DNA from 4 places in the Cytobacillus sp. Bac17 genome. Region 1 is predicted to be linked to each of the others. Evidence: riboswitches for the same ligand, from Rfam matches in the RefSeq annotation. Region 1 holds a riboswitch; each other region holds the start of a gene.
The links. Region 1 has a riboswitch for S-adenosylmethionine ahead of metK (methionine adenosyltransferase). Riboswitches for the same ligand answer to the same signal wherever they lie in the genome.
Positions count from the first base shown of each region.

Region 1 (3,134 bases):
AACTTTTTCCACAAGCTGAGGAACGGATAATTGCACTTGAATGTTGCTGCCATTTAATAATTCGCTCAATTCGTTTGATATGCTTACAGAGTTCATCTGATGAATACCTTCCTTTTTTCCGATTTTTTTATGAAAGTGATTACATCTCGAAATTAGTATAACACATTAAAACGATTAGTCTATACTATTACGAAACTTTTTTATTCATGTTATAAAAATGTCATAATTGGACATGCAATTCCACTTTAATCACCTTATAACTGATATATGTTAATATAGAAGAAAGTGTTAATTTTAACATGGGACTGATCTAAAATGAAGACAATTGCCCTCTATGATGAAACTTGTTCTTTATGCAAGGAAACAAAGAAGATATTTAAAAAACTTGATTGGCTGAATAAAGTGGTATGGATTTCTCTGCAGGAGTATGAAAAAATCCCGGATTCTCTCTCGTTTTCCAAGCATGACCTGCGCAGAGAGCTTCATATTATTACTCCATCGGGCGGTGTGAAAAAGGGTTATTCTGCAGTAAGGAGACTGCTGTTCCTCTTTCCTGCCTCCTTTTTAATCAGCCTCCTTTTATATCTCCCATTGACGCCAATACTGGGCGATCCGATCTACAAATGGATTGCTAAAAACAGGCATAAATTTCTAAAGAAAAAATGTGATGATGGAAGCTGTTCGCTGTAAGCATGGAGCATAATTTTCAATGCTGAAATTTTACTGTTAAAAATAATGAAAACTTGTTGACATGATTCGATAAAATACGGTATGATTCAACCTTGAACGGATACTCTCTTATCCCGAGCTGGTGGAGGGACAGGCCCTATGAAACCCAGCAACCTGCTAAAAGGCATTTATCAGCAAAGGTGCTAACCTGACGCAAGGACGTAATTCCTTGAACGATAAGAGTGAAAGGCGCGAATCGATTTGCTTTCAACCTTTTCACTATTGAGAAGGTTTTTTATTTTGCACAGGCAATGGGATGAACGGCTTTTGGAATGTACTATTTATGTGAGTTTTTAGCAGCTTGCAGAGAGGCATAAGAAAAGATGGATGCCTGGCTTTCTAGCCAGCGATGCCTATTTTTCTAATAAAAACTCCATGTTTATTTCATACTACTAAGGGAATGAGTTCCGTATCAAACAGAGATCCATGAAATGACAGGGAAAAGTTCTTTTCCGCTTCCCCATTTCTTAATTCTCGCTCAATTTTCTATTTATAAGGAGGAAGCCAGATGTCAACAAAGCGTCGTTTGTTTACTTCTGAATCAGTTACTGAAGGTCATCCGGATAAAATCTGTGACCAAATTTCTGATGCAATCTTAGATGCGATTTTAGCTAAAGATGCGAATGCCCGTGTTGCTGCAGAGACTTCTGTAACAACTGGACTTGTATTAGTTGCAGGTGAAATCACAACATCTACATACGTAGATATTCCAAAAATCGTTCGTGAAACGGTAAAAGAAATCGGTTATACCCGTGCTAAATATGGTTTCGATTCCGAAACATGTGCAGTTTTAACTTCCATTGATGAGCAGTCAGCAGATATTGCAATGGGTGTTGACCAGGCTCTTGAAGCAAGGGAAGGACAAATGAGTGATCAGGAAATCGAAGCAATCGGTGCAGGGGACCAGGGTTTAATGTTCGGTTTTGCATGCAACGAAACGAAAGAGCTAATGCCTCTTCCGATTTCTTTAGCACATAAACTTTCCCGCCGTCTGACTGAAGTTCGTAAAGAAGAAATTCTTCCTTACCTTCGTCCGGACGGAAAAACTCAGGTAACGGTTGAGTATGATGAAAATGACAAGCCAGTCCGCATTGACACAATCGTTATTTCTACCCAGCATCACCCTGAGATCAGCCTGGAGCAAATCCAGCGCAATCTTAAGGAGCATGTTATTAACCCGGTTGTTCCCAAAGAACTAATCGATGAGAATACAAAGTATTTCATCAACCCAACAGGACGTTTTGTAATCGGCGGACCTCAAGGGGATGCAGGCCTGACTGGACGCAAAATCATTGTTGATACTTACGGCGGATATGCCCGTCATGGCGGAGGCGCGTTCTCCGGTAAGGATCCTACAAAGGTTGACCGCTCTGCTGCTTATGCTGCTCGTTATGTAGCGAAGAACCTTGTGGCAGCAGGTTTAGCTGAGAAAGTGGAAGTTCAGCTTGCTTATGCGATTGGTGTAGCACAGCCAGTGTCGATTTCTGTTGATACATTCGGAACAGGCAAAGTCGATGAAGATGTACTAGTTGATCTAATTAGAAAGCACTTTGATCTTCGCCCTGCAGGAATTATTAACATGCTTGGCCTTCGCCGCCCAATTTACAAGCAGACAGCTGCTTACGGACACTTCGGACGTACAGATGTTGATCTTCCTTGGGAGCGTACGGACAAAGCTGAAATCCTTCGCTCTGAAGCTTAATAGAAAAGCGGAAGCTCTTTGGCCATCCCCGATACTTTAAGGGGGAGACAAAAATATAAAAAGCGGGAGTTGCATTAATCAATGTAACTCCCGCTTTCTTTTTTGCGTCATTATACATAAAGGGTGTTTATTCACTTTTCGGTCTTTATGCTCTTTAGTCGTTTATAATTATATGTTATCGTATAAACTTCGGATAATGGCTTAATTTTCCGTGCATATTTTTTTTATATTCCACGTGCTAATTATAAATGATTAGTGGTAGTATTATAGGGTATGTTTTCTAAGAAAAAGGAGCCGTTAAGGCTGTATCTAAATATTGAGAAAAGAATGGAGTAGGTGACGTACATAATGTGTGGTTTTATTGGTTGTGTACATGAAAAAGCACAAAATTACCGTGACGCAGATAAAGAACAGTTCCAAAATATGAATGATATCATTACCCATCGGGGTCCCGATGATTCAGGATACTATTTTGATGACCATATTCAATTCGGCTTCCGCCGGCTGAGCATTATCGATATCGAAAGCGGACACCAGCCGCTGACATACGAGAATGAGCGTTATTGGATTATCTTTAATGGTGAAATCTATAACTATGTGGAACTTCGTGAAGAACTTCTCAAAGCTGGATTAAGCTTTGAAACAAGCTCCGATACAGAAGTCATAATTGCCCTTTACAGCCATATGAAAGAAAAGGCTGTTG
Region 1 is NZ_JALJRC010000044.1:28,511-31,644, forward strand. It holds gene pckA (phosphoenolpyruvate carboxykinase (ATP)) at 1-96, opposite strand, end outside; gene NR125_RS26855 (thiol-disulfide oxidoreductase DCC family protein) at 316-690, shown strand; SAM riboswitch class I at 796-912, shown strand; gene metK (methionine adenosyltransferase) at 1,238-2,431, shown strand; gene asnB (asparagine synthase (glutamine-hydrolyzing)) at 2,780-3,134, shown strand, end outside.

Region 2 (3,134 bases), on a different contig from region 1:
TATATTCCTGAATAAGGGTAATGCCATCAACAGGCTCTTCGAAGGAAGGTCCCTCCACATAAGCTTTTAGAGCTTCAATACTATGGAATAATTGAACACCCAGGCCTTTACCGGCACGGTTATGCTTCGTGATAAACGGCTGTCCGGCAAATGCTTCGGCTGCCTTAATAATATGTTGTTTTCCAACCGCTGCAATCGTTTTGGGAGTCCTGACACCAGATTTGTTTAACTCCAAGTACTGCAAAACCTTACTAACTTCAAGCTTCAGAGCGCTCGTTCCATTCAACACTGTACGGCCATGTGCTTCAAGCCAGGCCAATACTTGTCCCGAAAATTCAGCTGCAAAGCGATGATCACGGGTATGAGAAGAAGCACTCATCCGGCTATAGAAGATTCCTTCTGGAGGTTCTGCCGATAAATCTACCGTTCCTTCGTCTAAATGCCATTCTTCATAAGGAACACCCAGTTCCTCCAGCCTTTTTGTCAAATGGACTGTCCACTCACTATTTTCATGAATTACATATACCTTGCTCATTATTATGGCCCCTTTCTAGCTCTTTATTAAACTGCGTTTTTGTTCCACTAATGGCATAACCGTCTTTGCAAAGCGTTCCATTTCCTCCAGCTGAGGTGAAAATTGCAATAATAATAAGTCTAGGCCAGCTTCTTCATATTGTAAAATCCGATCAGCAATTTGCTCTGGTGTTCCTACTAAGTTTGGCCGCAGACCTCTGTTAGAGACAGAGTAATCCTGCAGCTGAATCTGCTGCTCTAATTGTGACTTTGTAGTGAAATCCTTAAAACCGGCGTAACCGCTGGAATCCTTCACAGCCGTGATTTTTTCAAGCTCAGCAAGAGCTTCTTCTTCTGTATCACGGCAAATAACATAAGCAGCCATTCCGAAAGAACTGAATGGCGCATTGCCCGTTTGTTCACGCCGTGCCTTCATTTCTCCTATTTTCAGATCAATCTCCTCAGCCGTTCCGCCGTGCATAACATAAGCATCACATTTTTCTGCAATGGTCTGCTTGCCTTTTTCGCTTTCACCGCCTGCATAAAGAATCGGGTTAGGTCTTTGAACTGGCTTTGGAGCAAGCTTCGTGTCCCTTAAGTCGTAAAATTGACCGGAATAATGGAAGGTTTCTTCCGTCCATAACCCTTTTAGAACATCAATGAACTCCTCAGTGCGGGCATAACGCTCATCATGTTCTGTAAAAATACCGCCATATTGACGCGCTTCTTCGGCCCACCAGGCAGAAACCACATTTAGAGTAAAACGGCCGTTGCTGATTTGATCAATATTGGCTGCCATTTTTGCTGCTACAGCAGGATTATGAAAACCAGGGCGGACCGCGGTCATAATTTCAATTTTTTCCGTCACGGCTGCAAGTGCGGCTGCCGTGGACCAGGCTTCAAGAGAATCATGGTCCGGTCCTTTAATATCATTTAAATATAATTCAGCTATTAACGTAGTCGAGTATCCCCATTTTTCAGCCGACTGAATGACGTTTTTAGCATATTCAAAGGTTGGCGGCATATTTTCGTCTTCTACATTTCGCAGCCAGCCTCCAAAAATCGGCAACCAGAAACCATATTTCATTTTTCTTCTCTCCTCTTGCATTTTTAAATATCTACTTTTCGCATAACTTAAGTTGGATTTATAAACAATTAAAAAACTCTCCTCCTAAGAAGAGAGTTTTATCAACCCTCTTCTCATCTTTCAAGCGATGCGCTTGCTGGAATTGGCACAGTATTCATCAGAACCTGCTGCCGAGGCTTCAAAGGGCCAGTCCCTCCACCTCTCTGGATAAGAAGAAAATATTCAATTTTTTAATTAATTAAAGCGATAATAATTTAAATTCACCCAATTGTCAATCAATTATTTCTGAACTCTAAATACTAATAAGGATTATCCTTATATAATGACACTCTTAATACATATCCTTCTGGGTAAAATTCCAAAACGCAACAGCAAGACAGGCGGCAGCCCAAATCCCAAGCATGGTTAATGAAAATGGCAGTGACATCCCTTCAATCGGCGGAGCTTGACCTTCTAAGTAGTTAATCAGATCAAAGTTCAAGTTCACTAAATACTTGGAGCTCGTCCAGCTCGAACCGATAGAAGATAACAGGGTGCCTGCGATTAACACGGCCATCATCGCCCCAATTCCAGTCGCTGTATTTTTCACCAGAACCGATATCATGAGGCTTATGGTTCCAACAACCGCTGTTACCACCCAGGCAAGCCCAACTGACATCAGCAGGTATTCCCACATCGACAGGATATGGATGTATTCCGTTGAAAACTCACCAGATGCAGAAGCTTGAAATCCGGTCAAAATAGGTGCAGTCCAGCCATCATAACCGAGCACGATTCCTGAAACCCCATAACAGACAATCACGGTTGCCGCCATCAGCAATGACGTATACAGCAAAACCGTCAGCCATTTAGCCATCAGGATTCTCCATCGTTTAACCGGCCGGGACAGCAATGTTTTGATGGTGCCATCATTATATTCCCCGCTCACAATATCAGCCATTATAATAATAATGAATAAAGGCAGGACAAGCGTAATTCCCTGTGAGAAAAAGATGCGGATAAACGTAGGGGCTCCAGGATAGTTTGGGTTAATATCGTTGTCCAGATAATACTGCTTTTGCTTCAGATCAAATTCAAGGAACTGTCTAAACTCGTCCTGGATTCCGCTCGATGCCAGCCGATTTTGCCGATCGACAATCTCCTGCTGAAGCTCCACTCTCCAGTCCAGAGTACCCTGTTTTTCGATTTTCTCCTGTATCTCCCGGTATTGTGCGTATGTAAACATAGAGACTAGAATGACTAAAATAACGATGACAACCGCCATGCGTTTTTTGGAAGCAATCTTCATCACTTCATTATGAATCAGGCCAACCATATTTGGATTAGACAATATGATCGCCTCCTGTCAAACTAATAAATAGATCCTCCAATGTCTGCACTTTCCTTTCGATCGTCCATACATCAATACCCGCCTTCATTAAAGCTTCATTCAGGAGCGAGGTTTTGCTATCATCCATAAGAGTGTGTATAGTATGGTCATCATATAGTTCTGCAGCCTGGACATATGGGGATTCTTTAAGAATAGCAAGTGCAC
Region 2 is NZ_JALJRC010000032.1:38,777-41,910, reverse strand. It holds gene NR125_RS24560 (ATP-grasp domain-containing protein) at 1-535, opposite strand, end outside; gene NR125_RS24555 (LLM class flavin-dependent oxidoreductase) at 551-1,600, opposite strand; SAM riboswitch class I at 1,711-1,814, opposite strand; gene NR125_RS24550 (ABC transporter permease) at 1,932-2,915, opposite strand; gene NR125_RS24545 (ABC transporter ATP-binding protein) at 2,923-3,134, opposite strand, start outside.
Region 2: linked by a shared signal. The riboswitch ahead of NR125_RS24555 (LLM class flavin-dependent oxidoreductase) and the one ahead of metK (methionine adenosyltransferase) in region 1 are both predicted to bind S-adenosylmethionine.

Region 3 (3,134 bases), on a different contig from region 1:
AAATGAGGATTTCCGCTATTATATCCTTAAGCAAAAAGCAGATGTATTCCATGCGATGAAGAGTTTCTTCAAACAGGAGGAAGATAAGAAGAAGTATGCTTAAGAGAGGGGAACCTCTCTTTTTTATTCGGGAAAAAAGACCCCACACGGGGGGCCCTTTGCTATTTGTCCCTTTCCTTTGTAAGCCGATTATCCCAGTTTAATTCAGCACTGGTTTTCACAACTTCAGACTTTGGTGAAACATGAACACGAGTGAATTCCTGATTATCGGCAGCACATGAGCTACCGGATTTATCTGCCAGTGTTTTGATATCTGTTTCATGGTCAACTTCCCGTGCTGAAGCGCTTTCGAGGTACCCTTCTGAGTTTTCAGCACTGACCCTCTGATTGCCTTTCTGGGTAGTGGGATAGTTTCCGTAGTAATCCGCGATTAAGACATATTTTCCATCAAACACCATGCTTGCGTATTTATCCAAGTCATGTTCATCAAACCGTATACCATCTTTTTTATCAGGATCCATTCCTGAACTTGTGGCTGGATCTTCTCCCATAAAAAGGGCTTTCACTGAATCAAGAAAGCGCTGATTGCCGAGCTCCTGGGATCCGACTATTCGCAAGTTCACTCCATGATTGTCTGCAAAGCTTTCAAGATTCGCTCCATCTTTTGAAACAATCACCAGGTTGTCTTTCTGATACCCGTTTGACTCTGCCCCTTCAATAGCTTCTCGTAGCTCTTCCTGTGTAGCATACCCGCCTATTAATATATTTTTCTTCATATTTTCACTCCTCATGTCATATTATATTTTCTATTTCCCCTGATTTGCAGGAGGAGAAACTTTCTTTTTCTTTTGAAGGGCGGACAGTTAGACTGTCCTGTATCATTACATGGTACAAGCCGTATGAATTAATAAAACACAGTAAATACAGTATGATAAAGATGTAGCCAATAAATTGGAATTGCTGCTGGAGGTGGGGTATATGGAGATTGAAAAACTGGCTAAAAGGTTAAGTAACAGGACCCCAGTCATTTTAGGGAGTGAGCGATTTTCGAAATTCGCTATTTTGCTTCCGCTTGTAGAGATAAATAAGGAAACACATGTCCTTTTTGAGGTGCGTTCACTTACAATGAGAAGGCAGCCTGGGGAGGTCTGTTTCCCCGGCGGAAGAATAGATCCGGAAGACAGGGATGAGGAGCATACGGCCATCCGTGAGACCTCAGAGGAACTCGGCGTAAGCGAAGACAGCATCACAGATGTGTCCCCGCTGGATTACATGATTTCCTTCGGACAAATTATTTACCCTTATGCAGGCATTATCCATAATCCTGACCAGATCGTGCCAAACCCTGACGAAGTAGAAGAAGTTTTTACCGTGCCTCTTTCCTTTCTAAAAAGAGTAAAGCCGGAAACGTATCACGTGAATTTTAAAGTAGAGCCCGAAGAAAATTTTCCTTTTGACTTGATTGCCGGAGGTGAAAATTACAATTGGCAGACAAGGAAAGTAGAAGAAGTATTTTACTTTTTTGAGGATAAGGTTATTTGGGGGCTCACTGCCAGAATTCTTAAGCATTTTCTTGAAATCATTATTGAAGATTTCGAGGAAAATGAAAGCGGTTGAAGAAAAAAATTTCAAAAAAGGTTGACGAAGTCCTTATAAATGTTTATGATTCATATAAATTGAATACTTAGAAACTTCTTATCAAGAGAGGCGGAGGGACTGACCCTATGAAGCCTCGGCAACCAGCATTTATGCACGGTGCCAAATTCAGAGGAATACATTTTCCGAAGATAAGAAGGCGGAATGAACGGAATGTAAATTCAAACCCCTTCTTGTCTGTAATAGACGGAAGGGGTTTTTTGTTTTTATAGGTATCTGCTCTTTAAATATTAACCAGGGGGAATGAGAAATGTCAGCGTTAACGATTGGGCTATTGGGGTTTGGAACAGTTGGAAAAGGAGTGTATGAAACGATCAGCAAACATCAGGGAAGGCTTCAGGCGATATTCGGGAAAGAAGTGAAGGTCTCCGCCATCCTTGTCAAAAATGTGAGTAAGCATTCTGTGCCTGATGATGACGTGCTTTTAACTGATGATTTTCAAGAAATTATTGAGCTTCCCAAGCTTGATGTCGTAATTGATGCCATTGTTGGCAGGGAGCCAGGCTATACGTATTTGCGCCAGGCAATATTGAGAGGATGCCATGTCATTACTGCAAATAAGGAGATGTTTGCATTCCATGGAAGTGAGCTTGCGAGGCTCGCAAAAGAACATAATGTATCATTAGGATTTGAAGCAACAGTCGGAGGCGGAATCCCAATAATTCAGACTATCAAGCAGCTGCTGAATGCGAACAAGATTGAACGGATCGAAGGTATATTAAATGGCACGTCCAATTTCATTTTGACAAGTATGCGCGAAGAGAACTTATCATTTGAAGAAGCACTGAAAATAGCTCAGGAAAAAGGATATGCAGAAGCCGATCCCAAAAACGATATCGAGGGATATGACGCTTTTTTCAAAGCGGTTGTTCTGAGTGAGCTGGTGTTCGGGAAAGCACCGGCGCAGGAAACATCTGTTAGAGAAGGCATTACTGACATTACAATTGAACAAATCCGTATGGCTGACTCCCTGGGACTGAAATTTAAACATGTAGCATCGATTGAGAGGGAAAAAGATGCTATCCGCTGTACTGTAAAACCGGTCCTGACAGCGGAGGCACATCCCTTGTACAGAGTAGAAGGAGTGCAAAATGCAGTTTCAATTGATGCGGATATAGTCGGGAATATCAGCCTGCAGGGTCCTGGAGCCGGCATGTTTCCGACAGCCAGCGCAATTATTGAAGATTTGATTCATGTAGGCAGAACAGATATTCCTTCAGTCTTTGAGGAAGGCAAGTCGGAATGGACTGTTCTTGACGAGCCAGTTTGGATTATTTGGGGTGATGCTAATGCAGGATTGCCTGAGGGATGTGAAATAATCAGTAAAGTGTCAAAAGATGTCTTCATCTTTAAGGCATCATTGGAAGCTGTGTCATTATTAGATACATCAGATTTGAAGGCTTATCAGGTGCTTGGAGACTATGCTCCGGCTGTAAAGGAAAATAAACAGGTACAGACGGTATAACCTGAAAACATAA
Region 3 is NZ_JALJRC010000024.1:20,190-23,323, forward strand. It holds gene yhbH (sporulation protein YhbH) at 1-103, shown strand, start outside; gene NR125_RS21960 (general stress protein) at 162-776, opposite strand; gene NR125_RS21965 (NUDIX hydrolase) at 979-1,617, shown strand; SAM riboswitch class I at 1,693-1,794, shown strand; gene NR125_RS21970 (homoserine dehydrogenase) at 1,907-3,121, shown strand.
Region 3: linked by a shared signal. The riboswitch ahead of NR125_RS21970 (homoserine dehydrogenase) and the one ahead of metK (methionine adenosyltransferase) in region 1 are both predicted to bind S-adenosylmethionine.

Region 4 (3,134 bases), on a different contig from region 1:
AGAGCAGGGAACAACTGTAACAGTTGCTGACACTTCTTTAAAGCATGCGAAGGCGCAGCGTGATAAGACTGTTAAAAAAGTGGCCAAGCATGATAAACAGCCTGAAGAATGGGAAGAACTTGATCTGGAAGTGAAGACGGTTGAGATTACAGACCAGACCAAACAGACGAATGCAGAAATTAAGAAAACGGAAGAGCGCAAAAAAGAGACGGAGCAAAACATTGCTGAATTTGAAAACAATCAATTGCATCTATCCGTAATCCTTAAAGAGGAAGCAGCAGCTTTTACGGATGAAGATATTGAAAAAATAAAGAGCCAGGGAAAGCAAAGCATCATTTCCTGGAGTGAAAAACATCAGGGTATCCAGGATGAAGGCCAGGAGAAGCACGCAAAAATTGAACAATCCCTGCGCAATTTAAAACTCAATATTGAAGGCAAGGATTGGGAGATCCGCTTTAAGAATGAAGTCTTAACTACGCTTGATCATATGGATACAAGGCATTACGCACATATTCAAAGTGTTGTCCAAAACATGAAGCGCTTCTCACAGAGCGGCTTAGAGCAGCTGGAACGCGATAAAGAACGGGCAGAAAAGGCGCAAAACTTCTGGGCAAGCCGTGCGAGTATGAAGGTGATGAGTATTTCGGAAGCGATTCGCTCGATGATTGCGAAAATGAAGCTGAAGAATGAACGAGGGTCTTTCCCGCTCGTCCAGCTCAAAGAAGACATCCTGCCTAAAAAAGCGGAAGATATTGAACCTTTACTGAAACAGCATTTTGTTTCGGCCATTAACAAAATTACGAAACGATTCGAGATGATTGATGACCATAATCTGGAGCTGGATCAGGAAATCAAACAGCTCATCAGTGATGAGCAGATTTTATTTGTCTCCCTCAGGAATCGTTACCCGGAACTGCTGGTATATAATATGCGTACTGATAATGCCTTCATGTATGGAAAACCGCAGCGTGAGCATTATTCAACCTGGCAGACGATCAACCAGGGTTCAAAGACTAAATCGGATGGCAGCGGCGGCCAAAAGTTATCTGCCCGCATGGTCATGATGATGATGCTTCTTTCGGTTAAGAGTGAAACTGATCAAAGCTGGGTTCCGTTAGTCTGTGATAATCCGTTCGGACAAGCGGCTTCTGCCCATGTGCTTGACCCGATTTTCGCTGTAGCTGATAAGCTGAAGTTTCAATTCATCGTCGTTACTCCGCCTGAGTTGGTAAAAACAGAGATCAGCCAGAGGTTTGATGCGTACTATAAATTGGATTTCATCCGGGAAAAAGGGAAAGAGATTGTGTCGGATACGATTGTACCGGCATTTCGAATTTATCAGGGAGAGGAAGCAGTTCATTAGATTAAAAGAATTAAAGTATTGCCATCTTGCAAAAAATATGCAATACTTGGTTGAAAATAATATTTTATACAAATTCTTATCCAGAGAGGTGGAGGGACTGGCCCTGCGAAGCCTCAGCAACCCCTGATTATGTCAGGAAGGTGCTAATTCCAACAGAGTTGACGCTCTGGGAGATAAGAGGTCGTTTTTGATAATAAAGGCCTCTTATAAAGAGGCCTTTTTTTGATGTTCTTTTTAGGTTGATCTCGGTTTAGATAATAACGAAGAAAGAGGAGGAAAAACAAAATGGAAAACAGTGTTATACAGGTACCGGAAGCATATTCGAGAATATTACAGGATTCTGATGTGCTGGGTTTCGGGCAATCATGTGATCGAAAAACAGGGTTTTTACTAAAGGGGCTGGCTGCCTCCAAACCAGGAGGAAGCTTTTTGGAGCTGGGCACAGGTACGGGGGCATCTGCTTCCTGGATCATAGATGGGATGGATGAAAGCAGTAAGCTAACGACCGTTGACATAGATTCGACAGTTCAATCCATCGCGAAAAAAAACCTCGGGTATGACAGCAGAATTACATTTTGCTGTGAGGACGGAGCAGCTTTTATTCAAAACCTGTCGGAAAGGTTCGATTTTATTTTTGCAGATACGTGGCCAGGGAAATTTGAGCTTCTGGACAAAACCCTGGATCATTTAAATATCGGCGGTTTTTATGTGATTCATGATGTGTTTCCGCAGCAGAAATTGCCTGAAGAATTTCGGATCAAAGCCACTAAACTCCTGAAAACACTGCAGGACAGACCTGACCTGGACATTACAGAATTGGATTGGTCTACTGGGCTGATACTGGCAGTGAAGACAGCGGTTTGATAGTTTATTAAGGGGGGACGTTCCATGAGTAGCGTTAAAAATCAGGTTAAACATGTATTGTATGAAGGTGAAACCATTATTGAATGTCTAAGCTGTTCATTAGTGGCTCATTTCTGTTTAGCACCGCATCCAGGCTTCTTTGCGGCAACAAACAAAAGACTGCTGTTTTATGGAATTCCTGCATCAGGAACAACCAAGGATTTAGTTGAAGAATTTGCGTATATCAATTTAACTTCCATTGAAGAAAAAAGGGGAATCACCGGCAGGCATATTCATATGTACTATAACCAGGACTTGTATAAATTTCAGCAAATCCAGGGGATGAATATGTTTGATTTTATGGCAGCGGTTAAGGAAAAGATGTGTATGTTTGCTGCTTCGGCAAAAGAGCGTTATCCCGTAGGATAAACGCCCTTTTAAATTGTGGAATTTATAGCTTAGCTTAGTTGCTCAGACAACTTTTCCATGATTTAGTGATTAACTGGACTCCTCTCTCAATCTCGTCCATCGAGGGTGCGCCATATCCAATCATCACATGATGGTTTGGCTTGTGCAGCTGATACATAGGCGAAACAGCATCGATTTCAACACCTGCCGACTTTGCCAGTTCAATTGCTTTCGCTTCAGTCAATCCTTCGGGTAATTTCACGATGATATGCAAGCCCGCTGTATCTCCAATGATGTCAAAGTGGTCTCCTAAGTGTTTTGACAGGCTTTCTATTAAACAGCTCCGCTTGGATCGATATAACGTTCTCATTTTTTCTATATGAGATGTATAAAGTCCTTCTTCCATAAATTTTGCAGCAGCCTGCTGATCGATTCTTGAAACATTCGTCTTTTGGTAAGCATTAAATTTTTCAAAGTCTTGCTGCAGAGATACTGGCATAATCAGATAGCTGATCCGAAG
Region 4 is NZ_JALJRC010000001.1:344,296-347,429, reverse strand. It holds gene NR125_RS01750 (coiled-coil domain-containing protein) at 1-1,363, shown strand, start outside; SAM riboswitch class I at 1,437-1,543, shown strand; gene NR125_RS01745 (O-methyltransferase) at 1,649-2,227, shown strand; gene NR125_RS01740 (PH domain-containing protein) at 2,252-2,635, shown strand; gene pdxR (MocR-like pyridoxine biosynthesis transcription factor PdxR) at 2,670-3,134, opposite strand, start outside.
Region 4: linked by a shared signal. The riboswitch ahead of NR125_RS01745 (O-methyltransferase) and the one ahead of metK (methionine adenosyltransferase) in region 1 are both predicted to bind S-adenosylmethionine.